Regions from separate parts of the Marinobacter sp. DS40M6 genome, predicted to be linked through region 1. Evidence: predicted binding sites of a transcription regulator. Region 1 holds the regulator's gene; each other region holds the start of a gene.
What was found. Region 1 encodes sigma-54, which starts transcription at its own class of promoters, with help from an activator protein. Its sites were predicted from a motif close to ANTGGCATNNANNTTGCTNT; they were not measured.

Region 1 (5,835 bases):
CCGTAGAATATCGTCGCCAGACCAAGGAAGGCCATAAAGCCGACCACATCCGTGACCGTTGTCAGTATAACGCTACCGGCCAGTGCCGGATCAATGTTGCGGGACTTCAGGAACAGAGGTAGCACGGTGCCCACGAGTGCCGCAGCGATCAGGTTGATAATCAGCGCGGCGGCGATAATGGCGCCAATCATGATGTCGCTGAACCAGAGGGTTGCCGCTGACGCAACCACCACTGCCCAGAGCAATCCGTTCAGGGCACCCGCAATAAATTCGCGGTTTAGCAGCCAGCCCACGTTGGCGCCACTGATTTGTCCCACGGCCATGCCACGGATGACCAGGGTCAGGGTCTGACTGCCGGCAATGCCGCCCATGGATGCCACGATGGGCATCAATACCGCCAGCGCCACAACCTTTTCGATGGTCGCCTCAAACAGCCCGATCACGGCCGAAGCGGTAAAGGCCGTAAGCAGGTTGATGCCCAGCCACACGGCCCTGCGCCGGGTGGTCTTCAGAATCGGTGCGAAGGTGTCTTCGTCTTCATCAAGACCGGCCATGCTCATCAGGGAGTGGTCTGCGTCTTCGCGAATAACGTCAACCACGTCATCGATGGTGATTCGGCCCAGGAGTCGGCCTTCCTCACTGACCACGGGTGCTGAGATCAGGTCGTACCGTTCGAACAGGGTTGCCACCTTGGTGTCGGACAGCGTAACCGGTATCGGTTCGATGTCCGTGTCCATCACCTCCCGCACGGTTGCCGCCGGGTTGGATACGAGCATTTTGGTGATAGGCAACATGCCGATGAACTCGTCGCGTCGGCTGACCACGATAAGACTATCCGTCATCGGCGGCAGGTTGCGATGACGGCGCAGGTAGCGCAAAACCACGTCGATACTGATGTCCGGGCGCACCGTAATGGTGTCCGTGTTCATCAGGCCGCCGGCGGTATCTTCCGGGTAGGAGAGGACTTCTTCGACACGTTGGCGATCCTGCTCGTCCATGGTGTCCAGGACTTCCTGGATGACCGTGTCGGGCAACTGCTGCAGTAAGTCGGCCAGATCGTCCGACTCGAAATCCTCGATGATGTCAGCCAGTTCCTGAGCGTTCAGCTGGCTCAGGAAGTAACCTCGGATATCGTCATTCAGATACTGGAGGACTTCGCCTTCAAGCTGCTTGTCGACCAGGTTCCAGAGCAGGGCACGCTGGCGGGGTGGTGATGACTCCAGCAGGTGGGCGATGTCACTGGGGCTCAGGCCGCCATTCAGGATGCGGGCAACCTGTTTCAGGGCGCCACTGTCCAGCGCTTCGCTCAGGGAGCGAAGGCGTTGGCGCGCTTGGCTTTTCTCCAGAATATCGGTCATGGATCACCCACGGTCAGAAAACCCTCGTATTATAGCGGAGTTAGGCAACATAGGTGAGGAAGAGTTGTAGGTGAATGCCGTAGACGGGCAAGGATGTCCAGTGTGGAGGTGGTTATTCGCCTTCCCCGAAGTAGTCGTTGATCAGCGTAACCAGCGCATCGACAGCTTCGGACTCATCCGGACCGTCTACAATCAGCTCTACCTCTGATCCCTGGCTGGCGGCGAGCATCATGACTGGCATGATGCTTTTGGCGTCCACCTGTCGCCCTTTGCGGCTGATCTGAATGCTGCTGTCGAATTCAGATGCCTTGCCCACCAGTTTGGCTGCGGCCCGGGCATGGAGCCCAAGTTTGTTGATGATGGTAATGGGGCGGCGGATCATAGGCGGTTCAGCTTTCCCTGCTTTGCAGGTGGGGCAGTTCGGTGTGGCGAACCTGCACATTGCTGTATTTGCCCGAGAAATAGCGGCCGAGCTGGTCGCAGATATAAACCGAGCGATGCTGGCCACCGGTGCAGCCGATGGATATGGTCATATAGCTGCGGTTGCTGTCTGCGAACGAGGGTAGCCAGTTTTCCAGGAATTGGGTCAGGTCTTCGACCATCTTACGGCTCAACGGCTCCTTTTCCAGGAAATCGATAACCGGCTGGTCGGTGCCCACAAACTGCCGAAGGCTGGTGTCCCAATAGGGATTGGGCAGGCAGCGCACATCGAACACATAGTCCGAATCCAACGGCACGCCGTGCTTGAATCCGAATGACTGGAATAGCAGTGCCAGTTCCTGGTGGCGCCTGCCCGCGACTCGTTGCTTTACCATATCCCGGAGCTCGTACATGGACAGCCCCGTGGTGTCGATGTAGAGGTCTGCCAGCTTGGAAAGCGGCTCCAGAAGCTTCTTTTCGTTACCGATGGCCTCCCTCAGGGAGGTCTTGTCATCACTCAGTGGATGCTTTCGGCGCGTGGCATGGAAGCGCTGCAGAAGAGACTGTTCATCGGCGTCGAGATAGATGATCTCGATGGTTACGCCAGTATCCTGAAGGCTGCGGTAGATATCCTCGAAGTTGCTCAATTCTCCGGAAAGGTTACGGGCATCGATGCTGACCGCCATCTTTCCCAGCCGGCTGGGAGAGTTCTGGTTGGTGGCTTCCTGTGTGAGGGGGAACAGGAGGCCAATGGGCAGGTTGTCAATGCAGTAAAAGCCCAGGTCTTCCAGAACATGTAACGCGGTACTTTTCCCGGAACCTGATCGGCCGCTGACGATGATCAGTTTCATAGCCCGTTCACCTTGGATGTGGAGTTGTTCAGCTTGTTTCGGCTGTCATCCGGCGATAGAGAGAGCCTGCATCAGTGCACTGACGCAGCTGGTCGCAGAATGCACGTTCGTTGAACTTTTCAGCAAGTTGGCTCAAAAGCTCAAGATGCTCGCTGGTGGCTTCCTTGGGGACAATCAAGGTGAAGACGAGGTCCACCGGCTGGTTGTCGATAGCATCGAACGCAACGCCTTCTTCCAGGGTCAGCAAAACGCCAACCACGTGATCCAGCCCTTCCAGTCTGCAGTGGGGGATCGCGATGCCCTGTCCGATACCCGTGCTCCCCAGTCGCTCCCGTGCGACCAGATTAGTGAATATCTGGGTGTCGCTGAGCAAAGCGTCGTGTTGCTGGATCTGCTCGGCAATGGTTTCCATAACCCGCTTTTTGCTAGAGGCAGGCACCCGGCAAAGGGTTAGCTCCGGCGCGAGAATGTTCTCGATAGTCAGGGATGTGTCGGTCATGAATCGACTGCATTTCCGTAAAAAAAGGCTGCGGCACGTGTTGCATGGTTAGCCAGTGCCGCAGCTCGATTAACTGTCATGCCGGGGGCGTCGTCCTAGCGGGCGCCGTTCCCGTGCATCCGGTCTACGTTCTTTTCCTTGTGCTTCAGAATCTGCCTGTCCAGCTTGTCTACCAGTCCATCAATGGCAGCGTACATATCGCTGTTTTCGGCCTTTGCGTGAATCTCACCACCTATCACGTGAAGCGTAGCTTCCGCCATCTGGCGCACTTTTTCCACCTCAAGGGTAACCTGGCAATTGCTGATGTGGTCGAAGTGCCGCTCAAGCTTTTCAAATTTGCCTGATACGTAATCTTTCAGTGCGGGAGTCAGTTCTACGTGATGGCCTGAAATATTGAGTTGCATAGGCTTCTCCTGTTTTCAGCTTGCCGGCACCCGTTAGGATACCGGCTGTGTGCCACAGCGTTATGCTGCAGGCGGTATACTTTCAGGAAAGGGCTCTCCCCGTGAGGCCGGGAACAGACGCTTCCTACACCAATCGCTTTCGCTCGTTGGACGGAGGAATGTGCATTGCCTCGCGATACTTGGCCACGGTTCGTCTAGCCACCTTGATACCCTGGTCTCCTAGCATGGCTGCAATTTTGCTATCGCTCAATGGCTTTTTCGGAGTTTCCGTTGCAATCAGCTTCTTGATCATCGCGCGGATTGCCGTGGATGAGCACTCTCCACCCTCGTCGGTACTGACATGGCTCGAGAAAAAATACTTAAGTTCAAATATGCCCCGCGGCGTGTGCATGTATTTCTGGGTGGTGACCCTTGAAATGGTCGACTCGTGCATTTCCACCGCCTGGGCAATATCCGAGAGAATCAAAGGTTTCATGGCTTCCTCGCCATGATCCAGGAATCCCTGCTGGTGCTCGACAATGCGCGTGGCCACCTTAAGCAGGGTTTCGTTGCGGCTCTGCAGGCTCTTGATGAACCACTTTGCCTCCTGCAACTGGTCCCGCAGGTAGGTGTTGTCAGCACTGCTGTCAGCACGCTTTATAAGAGAAGCATAGCTTGCATTCACACGAATGCGCGGTGCAATTTCAGGATTCAGCTCCACGCGCCAGCGTTCATTGTGCTTGCGCACGATCACATCTGGGATGACGTAGTCTGGCTCGGCCTGATCCAGGGTGTCGCCGGGACGGGGGTTTAACCCGGTAATAAGTGCCAGAACGTCCCGTAGCTGCTCTTCTTTCAGGCGGCTGCGGCGTAACAGCTGGGCGTAATCACGGTTACCCAGCAGGTTTATGTAGTGGGTAATCACCAGTCGCGCCTGAGCCAGCCAGGGTGTTTCCGGGGGCAGCTGATTCAGCTGGATCAGCAGGCATTCCTGCAGATTACGGGCGAACACGCCGGGTGGATCGAAGTGCTGCAGGCGATGAAGAACGGCTTCCACTTCGTCCAGTTCCAGCGGGTCTTCGTCGGATTCGTCCACCATGCCTGAATGAATTTCTTCAAGCGGAGAGGTCAGGTAGCCGTGGTTATCAACCGCATCCATCAGGGCATGGGCGATGGCCTGATCCCGCTCGCTCATGGGCGTCAGGTTCAGTTGCCATTCCAGGTGGTCCTGGAGCGTTTCGGTGGGGGAGTTACGGGTTTCGAAGTCGTGGTCGTTTTCGTCGTCGTTACGGGCTGCTGACGCGGGGGCTGACTGGTAAATGTCATCCCAAGCGGTGTCGACGGGAAGATCATCGGGAATGGTGTCGGGACTGTCCGTTTCTGATGACCAGTCAGGTCCGTTTTCGGATTCGTCCCACTCAGCAGCGGTGTCTGAAGCGGTGTTGGATTCCTCGGTTGACGCTGTTTCAGACGACTCGTTGTCACTGTCCGTTGATTCCGGATTCTGGTTGTCGTCGTCTTCGGAGGTTTCCAGCATTGGGTTGGATTCCAATGCCTGCTGGATTTCCTGCTGGAGGTCCAGGGTGGAGAGCTGCAGAAGCCTGATAGCCTGTTGCAGCTGGGGCGTCATGGTCAGGCTTTGGCCCAGCTTTAACTGTAGTGAGGCTTTCATAACCATGGTTCAGGATCCGTCACTCGGTCTCTCTCTTCCGTCACTCAGGCTCTCTCTTTACGTCATCAGGGCGCTTTCTGGAGCCGGGGTTGCACAAAAACTCTTTGTATGCTGGCTACTTGCCGCACCAAGCAAGTTCTTTGCCGAGTGTACTACAGGCGAAACTCGTTGCCCAGATACACTTCCTTGACCTGCTGGTTGGCCAGTATATCGTCCGAATTACCAGAGGCAATGATGTGGCCGCCGCTGACAATGTAGGCATTCTCGCAGATGTCGAGGGTTTCCCGCACGTTGTGGTCGGTGATCAGTACGCCGATACCCTTGTCCCGCAAGTGTCGGATGATCTGCTTGATGTCGCTCACGGAGATCGGGTCGACTCCGGCGAAGGGTTCGTCCAGCAGGATGAACGCCGGCTCCATCGCCAGCGCCCGGGCAATTTCCACCCGTCGTCGCTCGCCGCCTGACAGGGCCATGCCGACGCTATCGCGGATGTGGGTAATGTGAAACTCTTCAAGCAGTTCCTCTAACTTGGCCTCCCGGTCAGCGCGTTTGAGTTCGCGGCGGGTTTCCAGGATCGCCAGTATGTTGTCGCGTACGGTGAGCTTGCGGAACACGGATGCTTCCTGGGGCAGGTACCCGATTCCCTTGCGGG
Region 2 (5,835 bases), on a different contig from region 1:
CCTGGGCGAAATCCGCCTTGAAACCGGTGGTACTGACGTTTGCCAGGTTATTGGCGTGGGCGCGCTGGGACAGCATGTTCTGCTTGGCGCCGGACATTCCTATATAGAGGGCTTTGTCCATGGGAAAACTCCTGCCGGAATATTGACTGTTTCCAGTCTTTCCTATGTTCTAGCAGGAGTTGTGCCATGTTCACATTTCAGGATTAGCGGAGGTTGATCACCGTCTGGGTAACGGCGTCGGAGGTCTCGATCGTCTTGGCGTTGGCCTGGTAATTACGCTGGGCAATGATCAGGTTTACCAGTTCCGCCGACAGGTCCACGTTGGACTCCTCGATGGAGCTGGCTTTGATCGACCCCAGGGTTCCGGTATCAGGCGCACCGATAATCGGCTGGCCGGACTCGAAGGTTTCAACCCAGGTGGTTTCGCCCACCGGCGACAGACCGTTGGTATTGTTGAATGAAGCCAACGCTACCTGTCCCAGGGACTGGGATTGACCGTTGGTGTACCGGGCAAACAGAACACCCTGGTCCGACACATCCAGACCCGACAGCCTGCCGGTGGCATACCCGTTCTGACGCTGGTCGTTTACCCCAAAGTTACTCCCGTACTGGGTGGTATTGCCAAGGTCCAGCACGAAGGCCGAAGTGGTCGGCGGCTCTGGAATTGGCGTGGTGATATTATCACCCGGTCCTGGAGGGCCATCTGCGCCGTTCGGAGTGCCGTCGGCATCTTTCGGCGTCCAGTCACTGATCAGAATCTCGCCGTTGGGATCACCGTTCACGGACTGCAACTCGCCGTCCTGATCAAAGCGAGCCTGGTACGGGTTCTGATCGGTTCCGGCCACGAACTCACCGTCGATCTGCAGGTATACGGACCATTCACTCACACCCACACCATTACCTGGGGCGGGTTGCTTCACATAGAACTGGGTCATCTCGTGAGAGTTGCCCAGGCTGTCGTAAACGGTGGTCGATGTTGCGTGATTGTAGGTACGCTGATCCAACGGATTGAACTGGTTGGTGATCTCAATGTTGCGCGCGTTCCATGAATCCGTGAGGTTCGTGGCACCGCTGGTTGACGCAATATCGGTAATCTCACGATCGGCCTGTGGCCTCACCGTGCCAACGGTTGTCTCCGGCGCCTGGTTCGGGCCGTCGCTGGTAAAACCGGCGGTGACGTTGTTGCCGCGGTTGTCGATCAGCCTCAGGTTACCGCCTGTGAGTGACGCCGAGATCGTCGGCGCCTGGGCGTTGTTGATCGCACTGACCAGCGAAGCGGCATCGGTCACACCCGTCGTATCCACGGGCACAGTAACCCCGCCTACCGCAAGGTCAAAGCTGAAGTTGCCAGCCGCAATGGCGGCGTTCAAATCCGCTTCGGACATCCCCTCATAGGTAGTGGTTGCGGAGGCAGAGAGACCGTCCTGCCCATTGAGCACATCCACGACGTCAGCCGCTGAGAAATCAGTCGATCCCGCTGCGTTGATGGGCACGCTCACCACGCTGCCATCTGCGTAGGTGATTTCGAAGGTTTCAGACGGAAAACCGGTGGACCCGGCGGGAGCCGTGTAATCACCCATATCGGCAACTCGGCGTTCCAACACGGTTTCCCGGGAATCCAGGTTCAGGTCCGAGCGCAGGCTGGTCGTACGGCGGGGTGCCAGGTTATCGGTTTCAATCTGCAGGTCACCACGAATACCGGAGAGATTACCGTCATCATCGGCGACGAAACCCTGAACCCGCATGTTCTGGTTGTTGGTGACAAAGCCGTCCTTGTCGATACCGAACTGGCCGGCACGGGAATACCGCACTTCACCGCCGTTGTTCAGCACAAAGAAGCCGTCACCGTTGATGGCAAGGTCGAGGCCGTTATCGGTGAAACTGATATTGCCCTGCCCAAAATTCTGTTTCACATCCTGTACCCGTACACCGTCCCCGATCGGATTGGTGCCGGCACTCAGGAAACCACTGGCATACAAGTCGCCAAACTGCGCCTGGCTGCTCTTGAAGCCTACTGTGCTCGCATTGGCAATGTTGTTACCGGTGACATCCAGATCAACCGATGACGCCCTTAAGCCGCTAAGACCTGTATTGAAAGCCATACTTCACCTCTTACTGTTTCACCGGTTTCAATTAATTTGCTGAACATCTTGCAGAGCGATCGAGCCCATCCCCGCCAGGTTCAGGGTAATGCTGCCACCCTGCCCCAACGACACACTGTCGACATTGGCGCTGACCATGGTGCCCAATTGTTCAAGCCCGCCCGGGTATGAAGCCTCTGCCACCACCTTGTAGCGTCCGGGTGGCAAACTGTTGCCGTTGCCATCCTTGCCGTCCCAGCTGAACGCTGTCTGGCCAGGCTGCTGCTCACCCATATCAATCTGCCGAACCTGCTCACCGGACTCATTCTCAATGGTGATTCTCAGCCCGGATGTGGTTGCCGGAACGGAAACGTTGCCGGATATCTCACCGTCCGCGCCAAGCACGCCAATGGATGACGGTGCCAAGACCGTACGCCCGACCATTGCAGAGGCCTGCAGTGCCTGGGTGGAGCGGAACTGGCTGGCCATATCGTCGACACTGCCGGACAGGCTCTGCATTTCCTCCAGGGAGCTGAACTGCGCCAGCTGGGAGATGAACTCGCCGTTGTCCTGAGGTTCAAGAGGGTTCTGGTTTTTGAGCTGAGCGATCATCAATTCCATGAACTCGTTCTTGCCCAGCTCACTTCCGCTCTTGGCCTGATCCTGCTGCACTCGATACTGGCTCAGCACATCCGAAGCGTCTGTCGTGTTTTTCACTACGCTCATGATTCAATCCTCGCTCGGTTACTGCTGACCCAGGGTCAGGATACGCTGCATCATGGATTTGGCGCTGTTCATAATGTCCACATTCATCTGGAAGCTGCGCGACGACGACATCATGTCCGCCATTTCTTCAACCACGTTGACGTTGGGGTAGAACACGTACCCATCCTCGTTCGCGGCGGGATGATCAGGCTCGTAGCGCATCTGCAACTCGGCGTCACTCTCGACGATGCCTTCAACCCGAACGCCTGCCCCCGGGCCATTGTCGCTGCCAAACGCCATGCTCTGCTGAGACGGATTCAGCATGGACTGCTGTATCGCCGCGAAAACAGGCTTGCGGGCGCGATAGGTCTGATCCGTACTGGAACTGGCCGTCTCGGCATTGGCGATGTTGGACGCAGTGGTGTTCAGCCGCAGCGACTGGGCTGTCATACCGGAACCGGCGATGTCGAAAATATTACCCAGAGACATGATGGTGCTCCTCAATTAATGGCTGCGCCCAGTTTTACTGGCCAGAGAGTGCCTTTTTGATGCCTGAAACCTTTCCGTCCAGGAACTGGAAACTGGCCTGGTAATCCATGGCATTACGCATGAAACGGGTTTGCTCCTGCTGGGCATCCACCGTGTTGCCATCCACGGACGGCTGGTGCGGTACCCGATAGAGCAATTCGCTGTCGGCGCCCATGGGCGAGGTGTCCATATGGGACTCGTGGGTACGGGTCATGCCGAAACCACTCATGCTGTCCTGGGCCTTCTGCATCATCGCCTGAAAGTCCACATCCCGCGCCTTATAGCCCGGGGTATCTGCGTTGGCGAGGTTGTTGGCCAACACCTCCGCACGCTTTACCCTGCCTTCCAGGGCGTGCTGATGAATGCCTAATGCTTTGTCCAGGGAAATTGCCATAGTGCCTCCGATTCCTGCACACGGCGTTGGTCGTTTTGCCGTTTGTGCGTTCTTGCAGAGGTAAAAGCAATCGCAATGCCAGTTTTCAGGAGATGTTGTGGTGTGCGGGCTGAGGCAGGTATCGGCTTATTCGAATCGTAAATTGAGGGCGGAAAGCGGCAAGGGATTTCCCCCGCGCCGGGGGCGGGGGCAACGGGGCGGCAACTAGTGGGGCCAGCGCCTGACAAACTCTTTGGGTTCAGGCCTGGGTATGCTGGGCTTGTTCGCACTGACACTGCCGGTATACAGAAATCCGGTTATGATCTCATTGTCCTGCAGCCCCAAGCCTCGCTTGATAGCTGGATCGTGCGCCATGGCACCGGTACGCCACATGCCTCCAAACCCGGCGGACTCCAGAGCCAACAACAAATACCCCATCCCCACCGCGGCCGACATGGACTGCTCGATCTCCGGTACCTTGGGATGGGACTGGTAAGACGCAATGCCAACGATCACCATAGGCGCCCGCAGTGCCTTCTTGCAGCGTTTTTGCCGCTCCTTTTCCGAGGCGCCGTCGCCACAGGTGGCGGCAAACAATTCACCCAGGGCGTTCAATGCCTCGTCTCCCTCAATAATCAGGTACCGCCAGGGCCGAAGCAGCGCATGGTCCGGCGCCCTCGCGGCGCAGGCAAAGGCATTTTCAAGCGTTGCCGGGTCCGGTGCTGGCGCCTCCAGGCGTGGCTCTGAAGATCGTTTTAACAGGGCTTCCATTACTGCTGTCATATCGCCTCGCTGTGGTTGATTTCAATACGTCAGTTCGGGCCAAACGACCGTATGAATTGTGGGACAGATGGTTTACTGTTAGTCTTTAGTCTAAGTACTTTCCACTATCAGACAGTACTATCTACCTTAAAAACGATAAGCGAGCCGGTAGACGCCCTATGAGCCAACAGCAAACATTCCGCAATTTCGCGGACTTCTATCCGTACTACCTTGAAGAACATAGCGATGTAAACTGCCGCAGGCTTCACTTCGTCGGCAGCCTACTGGTTATCCTCGTTACACTCTACGCCATTGTAACGGCCAAGTTCCTCTATCTGTTGCTCCTGCCCGTCATCGGCTACGGGTTTGCCTGGGTTGGCCACTATGGCTTCGAGAAAAACCGACCTGCCACCTTCAAACACCCACTGTACAGCCTGATGGGCGATTGGGTGATGTTCAGAGATATGCTCGTCGGGCGGATCCGTTTCTGAATGATGAGCGCACCGATTGACCTGCGTAACGCCAGTACCAATGCCAGCAAGGCCGCCGTGCTTGACGCGCAGAACCATCCAATTGCCATCCCGCCCATGCCGGATTACAACGGCAGGATACTGGCGTATACGGCGACCGCCGGCATTATTGTGTCAGGCGTACTGCAAGACGTCTTCGGCCTGTGGATGCTGTGGCTGCTTTCAGGCGCCCTGACCTGGCCACACATTGCCCATCAACTTACCCGACGAACGTTTCTCCGTAACTCATCCCGTATTCGCCAGAAAATGCTGTTAACGGATTGCGCCATCGGGGGTGGATTCGTCGGCTGCATTGGATTGATTGCGATACCCTCGGTCGCCGTGGCACTGATGCTGATGTTCAGTTGCCTGATTGTGGGCGGCATCCGCCAGTGGCTGCTAGGCACCATGATCATGGCCGCCTGCGGCGCCATCGGCGTTGCCATCGTGGGCCCCGCCGAGTCACTGCAGTCGCCGATGATCACCAGCATTATCGCGATCAGTGCCACCGGCCTTTATATCTGTGTGACTGCGTTCTATTCCCACCAGCAGGCCCGCGCGCTGATGATGGCAAAAACCCAGATCCAGAATCAGCGGGAACAATCCATTGCCCTGTCCCACAAACTCTCCAAGTATCTGTCACCGCAGGTGTGGCAGTCCATCTTTACCGGTGAAAGAGACGTGCGGCTGGAAACACAACGCAAGAAACTGGCCGTCTTCTTCTCCGACATCAAGGGTTTTACAGAACTGTCCGAAGAGATGGAGCCGGAAGCACTGACGGAACTGCTGAACCACTACTTCAACGAAATGTCGGAAGTGGCCCTCAAATACGGCGGCACCATCGATAAGTTCGTTGGCGATTCCATCATGATTTTCT
Region 3 (5,835 bases), on a different contig from region 1:
CAGAGGACTCATAATCCTTTGGTCCCTGGTTCGAGTCCAGGTGGGCCCACCACTCCCCCAGTTTTACCTTCAGATAAGCCTCTGCCCATTACTCACCTTGTGATCCGTGCTTACCAGGGTTATCGCCCCCTCATCATTCTTGATCCCAGTCACCAGGCACTCGGACATAAATTTGCCAATCTGTTTTGGCGGGAAGTTTGTTACGGCGAGCACCTGTTTACCCAATAACGTCTCAGGATCGTACAGGTCGGTAATCTGCGCACTGGATTTTCGGATGCCCACTTCCGGGCCGAAATCGACTTTCAACTTGTACGCCGGCCTGCGGGCTTCCGGAAATTCGTTTACCTCGATGATGGTGCCGATGCGCAGCTCTACGTTCTCAAAGTCTTCCCAACTGATCATGCCTGGTGAGTCCTCTGTCTGTTAAAGAAAGTGGCTATTGTCTGTGGTCCGCGAGCAAGGTGCCGACGGTGAACGCGATGTTCTCGTGTTCGGTGTCTCGCCACGGTTCCGCGAGGGATTCGGCTTCCCACTGCTGCATACTGCCTAACGCCAGAACCCTCTCAACGTAGGCAGCGGCGCCTTCGCTCAGGTCCAGCCCGTAGGTGCGTACCCGATAGACGACAGGGGCAAAGAAGGCATCCACAGCGCTAAAGCGGTCACCGGCGAGGAACGGGCCACCGAACTGCTGCAGGCCATGGGACCACAGGCTGTCGATGCGGTCGATATCCTTTTGCAGGCCCTCACTGACCGTGTTCATGCGGATACGCAGGCCCACGTTCATGCTGCAGATATCCCGTAGCGACTGGAACCCGGAATGCATTTCAGCAGCAGCACAGCGAGCCCAGGCGCGGGCCTTTGCGTCTTTGGGCCAGACGCCCTCGTGACGCTCGGCCAGATACTCAATGATGGCCAGCGAGTCCCATACGGTTGTGCTTTCATCCGTGAGGCAGGGTACCTTGCCGCTGGGGCTCAGGCGCCTGTAAGCCTGCCAGGTGGGCTCATCACCAAACACAATGAGCTGCTCATTAAACTCAATGCCCAGCTCCTTCATCAGGACCCAAGGGCGCAACGACCATGACGAGTAGTTCTTGTTCGCAATATGAAGGGTGTACATCCCTGTCTCCATCCAGGTGGGGTGGTTTATCCGGAAATCAGTTTTGCCGAATACCGTGGCTTCGTATACAACTACACTAAGACCATTAAAAATAACACAAGGAACGCACCATGCCTTTCTCTTCCGACCACATTGATGAACTCAACCTGCTGGCGATGTTCGATCTGTCTTCCGCGCAGGAGGGCATCAAGGTTCACCAGCATTCAGCTGCACCGGAGATGGTGACCGCGGCTGAACGCCTACACCAGAAGGGGCTGATCACTCAGAAGGACGGCGGTTACCTGACAAGTCTGGGCAGTGAAACCGTGGAGCATGCGCAGAAACTGTTATCGGTGCTTTCCAGCTGATACCCAGCCAGCATTACACAGGTTTTCTAATTTCGGAGTCGGCCCTGAAAGCGTCGAACTATTTTACAGACCGACTTTCTCCTGTTTTTTTTGCTTGATGATTTCATGGGCATTTCCAATATTGGAACAATGTTTGCTTCTACCCCCTAGCGACTCGGCGGTATCAGCCAACACCGGTCTCAGCGCTGACGTTTGGAAGCGCTTATCGCTTGGCTGCGGTACGGAGAAAACAAACCATGAAACTCGGAAAGCTACTGAAAACGGCTTTTGTTGCAACTGCCCTCATGGTCGCCTCAGCGACATCAAGTGCTTTGCTGTTGCAACCTGGCGATGCGGATTATGACGGAAATGACGGCGAAGGCTCTTATGGTCCCAGCAACTGCGAACCTAGTTGTTTAAACGACCTGTTTGGAACAACCTTCGTCGGCAACAGCGGACTGCTCTATAAGGCGAATTTTGGCGGTTCGGAAGAAGGTACTTTTACTAGCTCATACGAGATGAGCTGGACTCTTGACGACGGTGAACCCTCGGGAGGAACATTGTCATGGCTGTTGGATACCTCCCACATTGCTTGTGGTGAGTGCTATGTGGCAGTGAAAGATGGCAATATCGATCCTCGTTACTACTTTTACGACATCAGCGCCCTGTGGGACGGTCAGGAGGACCTTGTGTTCAGCAACTTCTGGAGTAATGGCCGCGGCGCCATTTCCCATATTTCTATATGGGGTAGCCCTGCGGTAGAAGTTCCAGAGCCAGGAACACTTGGACTGCTGGGCTTGGGGCTGATGGGCTTAGTCTATTCCCGGAGAAGGACAGGGAACAAATAGATCGAAGTCTGTCGAAGTATTTTACGCTGTTACAAACCCCTCCATAGAGGGGTTTTTTATTGCTCGCCAAAAATCTGAAACAGTTCACAACTCTTCGTTACAGAAATAAACACCTTCCGGCCTGATAAGACTCTGTATTTCCTTCATTTTTAAACCATCTTTAACTAGAGGGTGGTCGTTTCGACACCAAAAGCTGTCAAAGAAGCCAACGTCCCGATAAGACAAGAGCACTACACTGCTTTTCGAACAAATGTACCAACAATAATTGCCAGCCCTGTTACCCGACTCCGGGGGCACGGCAAAGGTCCATAACAAAGACAAACAAATGGAGTGTGTTTCATGGTTTCAACCTCCCGCTTTTCCCTGCGTGCGATGACACTCGCCGTTGCAGCCGCCTCGGCCGGTTTTTCATTGAATGCCTCTGCCAGTATGGGCAATATCGGTACAACCTATGGCGTGATGCCCGTGGACGTGGCTACCGCACAATCCCTGTCGATGTTCAACGAGCAGGTGTCAGCCACCTATTACAATCCATCCTATCTGACCAGTGACGAGCGTGGCGAGCTGACCGGCGGCATCCTTCACGCGGAGCAGGAATTGCGCTCCAGCCGTTCCGATGCAGACGGCGATATCATTTCGGATTCGCCGAGCCAGCACGTCCTGATCGGCATGAAAACCAACCTGGCGTCCCTGACCCGCTTCGATCACCCGATTTACCTGGGCTTCATCGCAGGCGTTGAGAAGTATGGTAAGGAAATGCTGGCATTCTCCTCGGAAACCTCCGAAACCGGGCAGTACCTGCAATATGGCAAGGAACCCCTGTTCCTGAACATTGGTGGTGCCACCCCCCTCTGGCGGGGCATCTCAGGCGGTTTTTCGGTGCGTGTCACTCTGGAAGCAGCCGCTCAACTGGATGCCGTTTCAACACTTGGCGGCGAAACCAGCCGCGAGCGACTGGCGGTTAACGCCGAGCCCTCGCTGAAGTCCATCCTTGGCACCACCATCAAGTGGGGCGATACTTTCTGTCCGGACAGTGACTGTTTCCTCGACGGCTGGGAAAGCGCGATCACCTATCGCACCAAGTCATCCGCTTCGACGTCTGTAGACTCCAACATTATCGTTACACAGACCATCCCCGACCCGGGCCTGAGCCTTGCGGTGGCTACTATCGATTCCTTCCAACCGGAAACCTTTGCCATCGGCACCCAGTACAAGGGTGACGGCTGGCGCATCGGCGGCAGCATTGAGCAGCAGAACTGGTCTGAACTGGAAGACGAGTTCGCCGGCGATACAATCAAGGATCAGGAGAATGTCAGCGCAGCCAATCGCATCCGTTTTGATGACATCCTGGTGCCTCGCATCGGCGCTGAATACCAGCTCAGCCGTCACTTTGCCGTCCGGGGCGGGCTGGCGTATGAGGAGTCTCCCCTCAAAACCACCCGCAACCCGGAGCTGAACTATCTGGACACCGACAAGATCGTGGCCGGGCTAGGCATCAGTGCAACCTATGAACGCACCCGTGTGCTGGCCTACCCGGTGCGGCTGGATATCGGTTACCAATATCAGCAGCTGCAGGACCGGGATTTCACCATCGTCGACTATGACGGTAACGAACAGCAGGCAACCGCCGACGGTGACGTTCACGTTATCAGCGGCTCCATCACCCTGAAGTTCTGAGGAGAGGTTTGCCATGAAACACAACAATACATTGGCACTGATTCCCGCGATGTTCCTGGCAGCATGCGGCGGGGGTGATGAACAGACCATCGACGAGCCCACAACTCCGGGAGAGGTGGTTTACTCCTACCCGGCGGATGGCCAGAGCAACGTTAGCCCCAAGGCCGACATGGTGCTGCGCTTCTCCCACGCGCTGTCTGACAACGATGTTGCCAGCAAAATCCGCATCACCGATGGTAGCACCGACCTGAGCTTCACGGCCGAAAGTGTGGATGGTGGGCGCAGTCTGACATTGTCGCCACAGGGCGAACTCAGCCCGGGCGCCGACTACACCATTGAGTTTACCGAGGCATTGCAGGCAGAAGGCGGCCGTGCGATTCCGACCCCAAATGCTTTTGGCCCGGAGGGCGTGCAGTTTTCAACACGGGGTGCATTCAGCGGCATCGCCGGGCTGGACAACCTGAGCCCCGAGTTCACAGTTGCGGAAATGATTCCCTCCGGGGGCAATGTATTCCAGCCCATGAACTTCTCGACGTTCCGACTGCAAATGACCCAGACCGTACACCCGGACTGGAAGGCACTCGGTGGTGTCATTGAAATCACTGACAGCAACGCGAACGTGGTGCCGGCCACCGTTCTTGTGAAAGGCCGGGACATCACCATCGACCCCTGCCTGGCAGACTCGAAAGAGCGCTGTGGCCGCGAGGAGGACATACTCACCTCGGGCGAGACCTACACCGTGTCAGTCCGCAACCTGCCGAGTCTCCATGGCGACACGCTGGACGACTTCAGCGAAACTATCACCCCACGCGACACCGGCCCAACCGTTGTGCTGTCCCAGCAAGTGGTGGATTCCGGTCTGAACGCCGGCGAGAGCGCCGCGAACACCCGCAAGTCTCGGCTAAACGGGCAAATCATCAACGGAATTACTCTGAACTCCGTACTGCAGGGCAATGCCGGGCCGTCCCAGCAAACCGGCGATCTGTTTGCAGAGCTCGCTTACGCACCGGCATTTACGGCGGATGAGCCCCTGCCACTGCGAGTTCCGAAAGGCAGCGTGCTAACCAGCAGCAGCCTGGATGTCCGTGTCAACGGTGAGGTGCCGGTTATAGATCCGGCAACCGGAAACATCCAGCAAACCGGTGACATCAAGGTGACCATGTTGTCGGACGCCACCGGTTACCTGATGCCAAACCCCTACACGGATAACATGAACGCGCCGCGCCACGTCAAACTGTTCATGGATGTTGCCATGAACACGGAAGAGGCGCAGCCCAATGCTTCGTTATCCCAGGACCTGCTTGGGGTGGAGCTGACCGGCATCGCGATCGTGGAAGACGGCGTTCTGACCATCGACGCCATCGGCATGGTGGAACCCAACCTGCTGGGCCAGGAATTCACCGATGCCACCATTGCCTTTCGCATCGAAGCCGCGACAGATTCCGAGTCCGCACTGGATGCTGCCGAACAACGGGACGAAGAACTGGCGGACAACACCGGCCCACAGTTAGTGAGCTGGATGCCAGGACCGGACGATGCCTTCCCGGGTGATCGTGATCAGATGCAGCGCCCTGGCGACCCGATCGTACTGAATTTTGACGAACCGCTGGACGCCGATACCATCGCCGATGGCATTGTGCTGGACGCGGCAGGCACACCGCTGACGGTTGGCGACAACACACTGGACGCCAAACTCGACGGAACCGCCCTGGTACTGAACCCGGTCGGAGGCCTGGAGCATGGTGTTGATTACACCGTGCAGATCGGCAACGCGTTGACCGACCTTGCAGGCAATGGTGTCACACCGCAGAACCTCAGCTTCGCCCTCCCTGACATTGGCGGCGGTTCAGTCCCACAGAGGTCACCT

Region 2: flgB (flagellar basal body rod protein FlgB) is a predicted target of sigma-54. The motif match lies at 3,772-3,791, and genes of this name have one in related genera.
Region 3: JJO78_RS19025 (PEP-CTERM sorting domain-containing protein) is a predicted target of sigma-54. The motif match lies at 1,585-1,604, and genes of this name have one in related genera.

Annotation. Positions count from the first base shown of each region.
Region 1 covers NZ_JAFCAE010000004.1:272,039-277,873, reverse strand. Annotated here, with positions in the region: gene mgtE (magnesium transporter) at 1-1,358, opposite strand, end outside; gene JJO78_RS12025 (HPr family phosphocarrier protein) at 1,471-1,740, opposite strand; gene rapZ (RNase adapter RapZ) at 1,748-2,629, opposite strand; gene ptsN (PTS IIA-like nitrogen regulatory protein PtsN) at 2,658-3,128, opposite strand; gene hpf (ribosome hibernation promoting factor) at 3,224-3,532, opposite strand; gene JJO78_RS12005 (RNA polymerase factor sigma-54) at 3,657-5,183, opposite strand; gene lptB (LPS export ABC transporter ATP-binding protein) at 5,336-5,835, opposite strand, start outside.
Region 2 covers NZ_JAFCAE010000006.1:106,446-112,280, forward strand. Annotated here, with positions in the region: gene JJO78_RS16005 (flagellar basal body rod protein FlgF) at 1-121, opposite strand, end outside; gene JJO78_RS16010 (flagellar hook protein FlgE) at 204-2,102, opposite strand; gene JJO78_RS16015 (flagellar hook assembly protein FlgD) at 2,130-2,807, opposite strand; gene flgC (flagellar basal body rod protein FlgC) at 2,826-3,275, opposite strand; gene flgB (flagellar basal body rod protein FlgB) at 3,310-3,708, opposite strand; gene JJO78_RS16030 (nitroreductase family protein) at 3,913-4,470, opposite strand; gene JJO78_RS16035 (DUF962 domain-containing protein) at 4,629-4,940, shown strand; gene JJO78_RS16040 (adenylate/guanylate cyclase domain-containing protein) at 4,941-5,835, shown strand, end outside.
Region 3 covers NZ_JAFCAE010000009.1:42,920-48,754, forward strand. Annotated here, with positions in the region: tRNA gene JJO78_RS19005 (tRNA-Ile) at 1-52, shown strand, start outside; gene JJO78_RS19010 (tRNA-binding protein) at 70-402, opposite strand; gene JJO78_RS19015 (glutathione S-transferase family protein) at 437-1,117, opposite strand; gene JJO78_RS19020 (TIGR02647 family protein) at 1,228-1,464, shown strand; gene JJO78_RS19025 (PEP-CTERM sorting domain-containing protein) at 1,701-2,291, shown strand; gene aupA (alkane uptake protein AupA) at 2,631-3,968, shown strand; gene JJO78_RS19035 (Ig-like domain-containing protein) at 3,982-5,835, shown strand, end outside.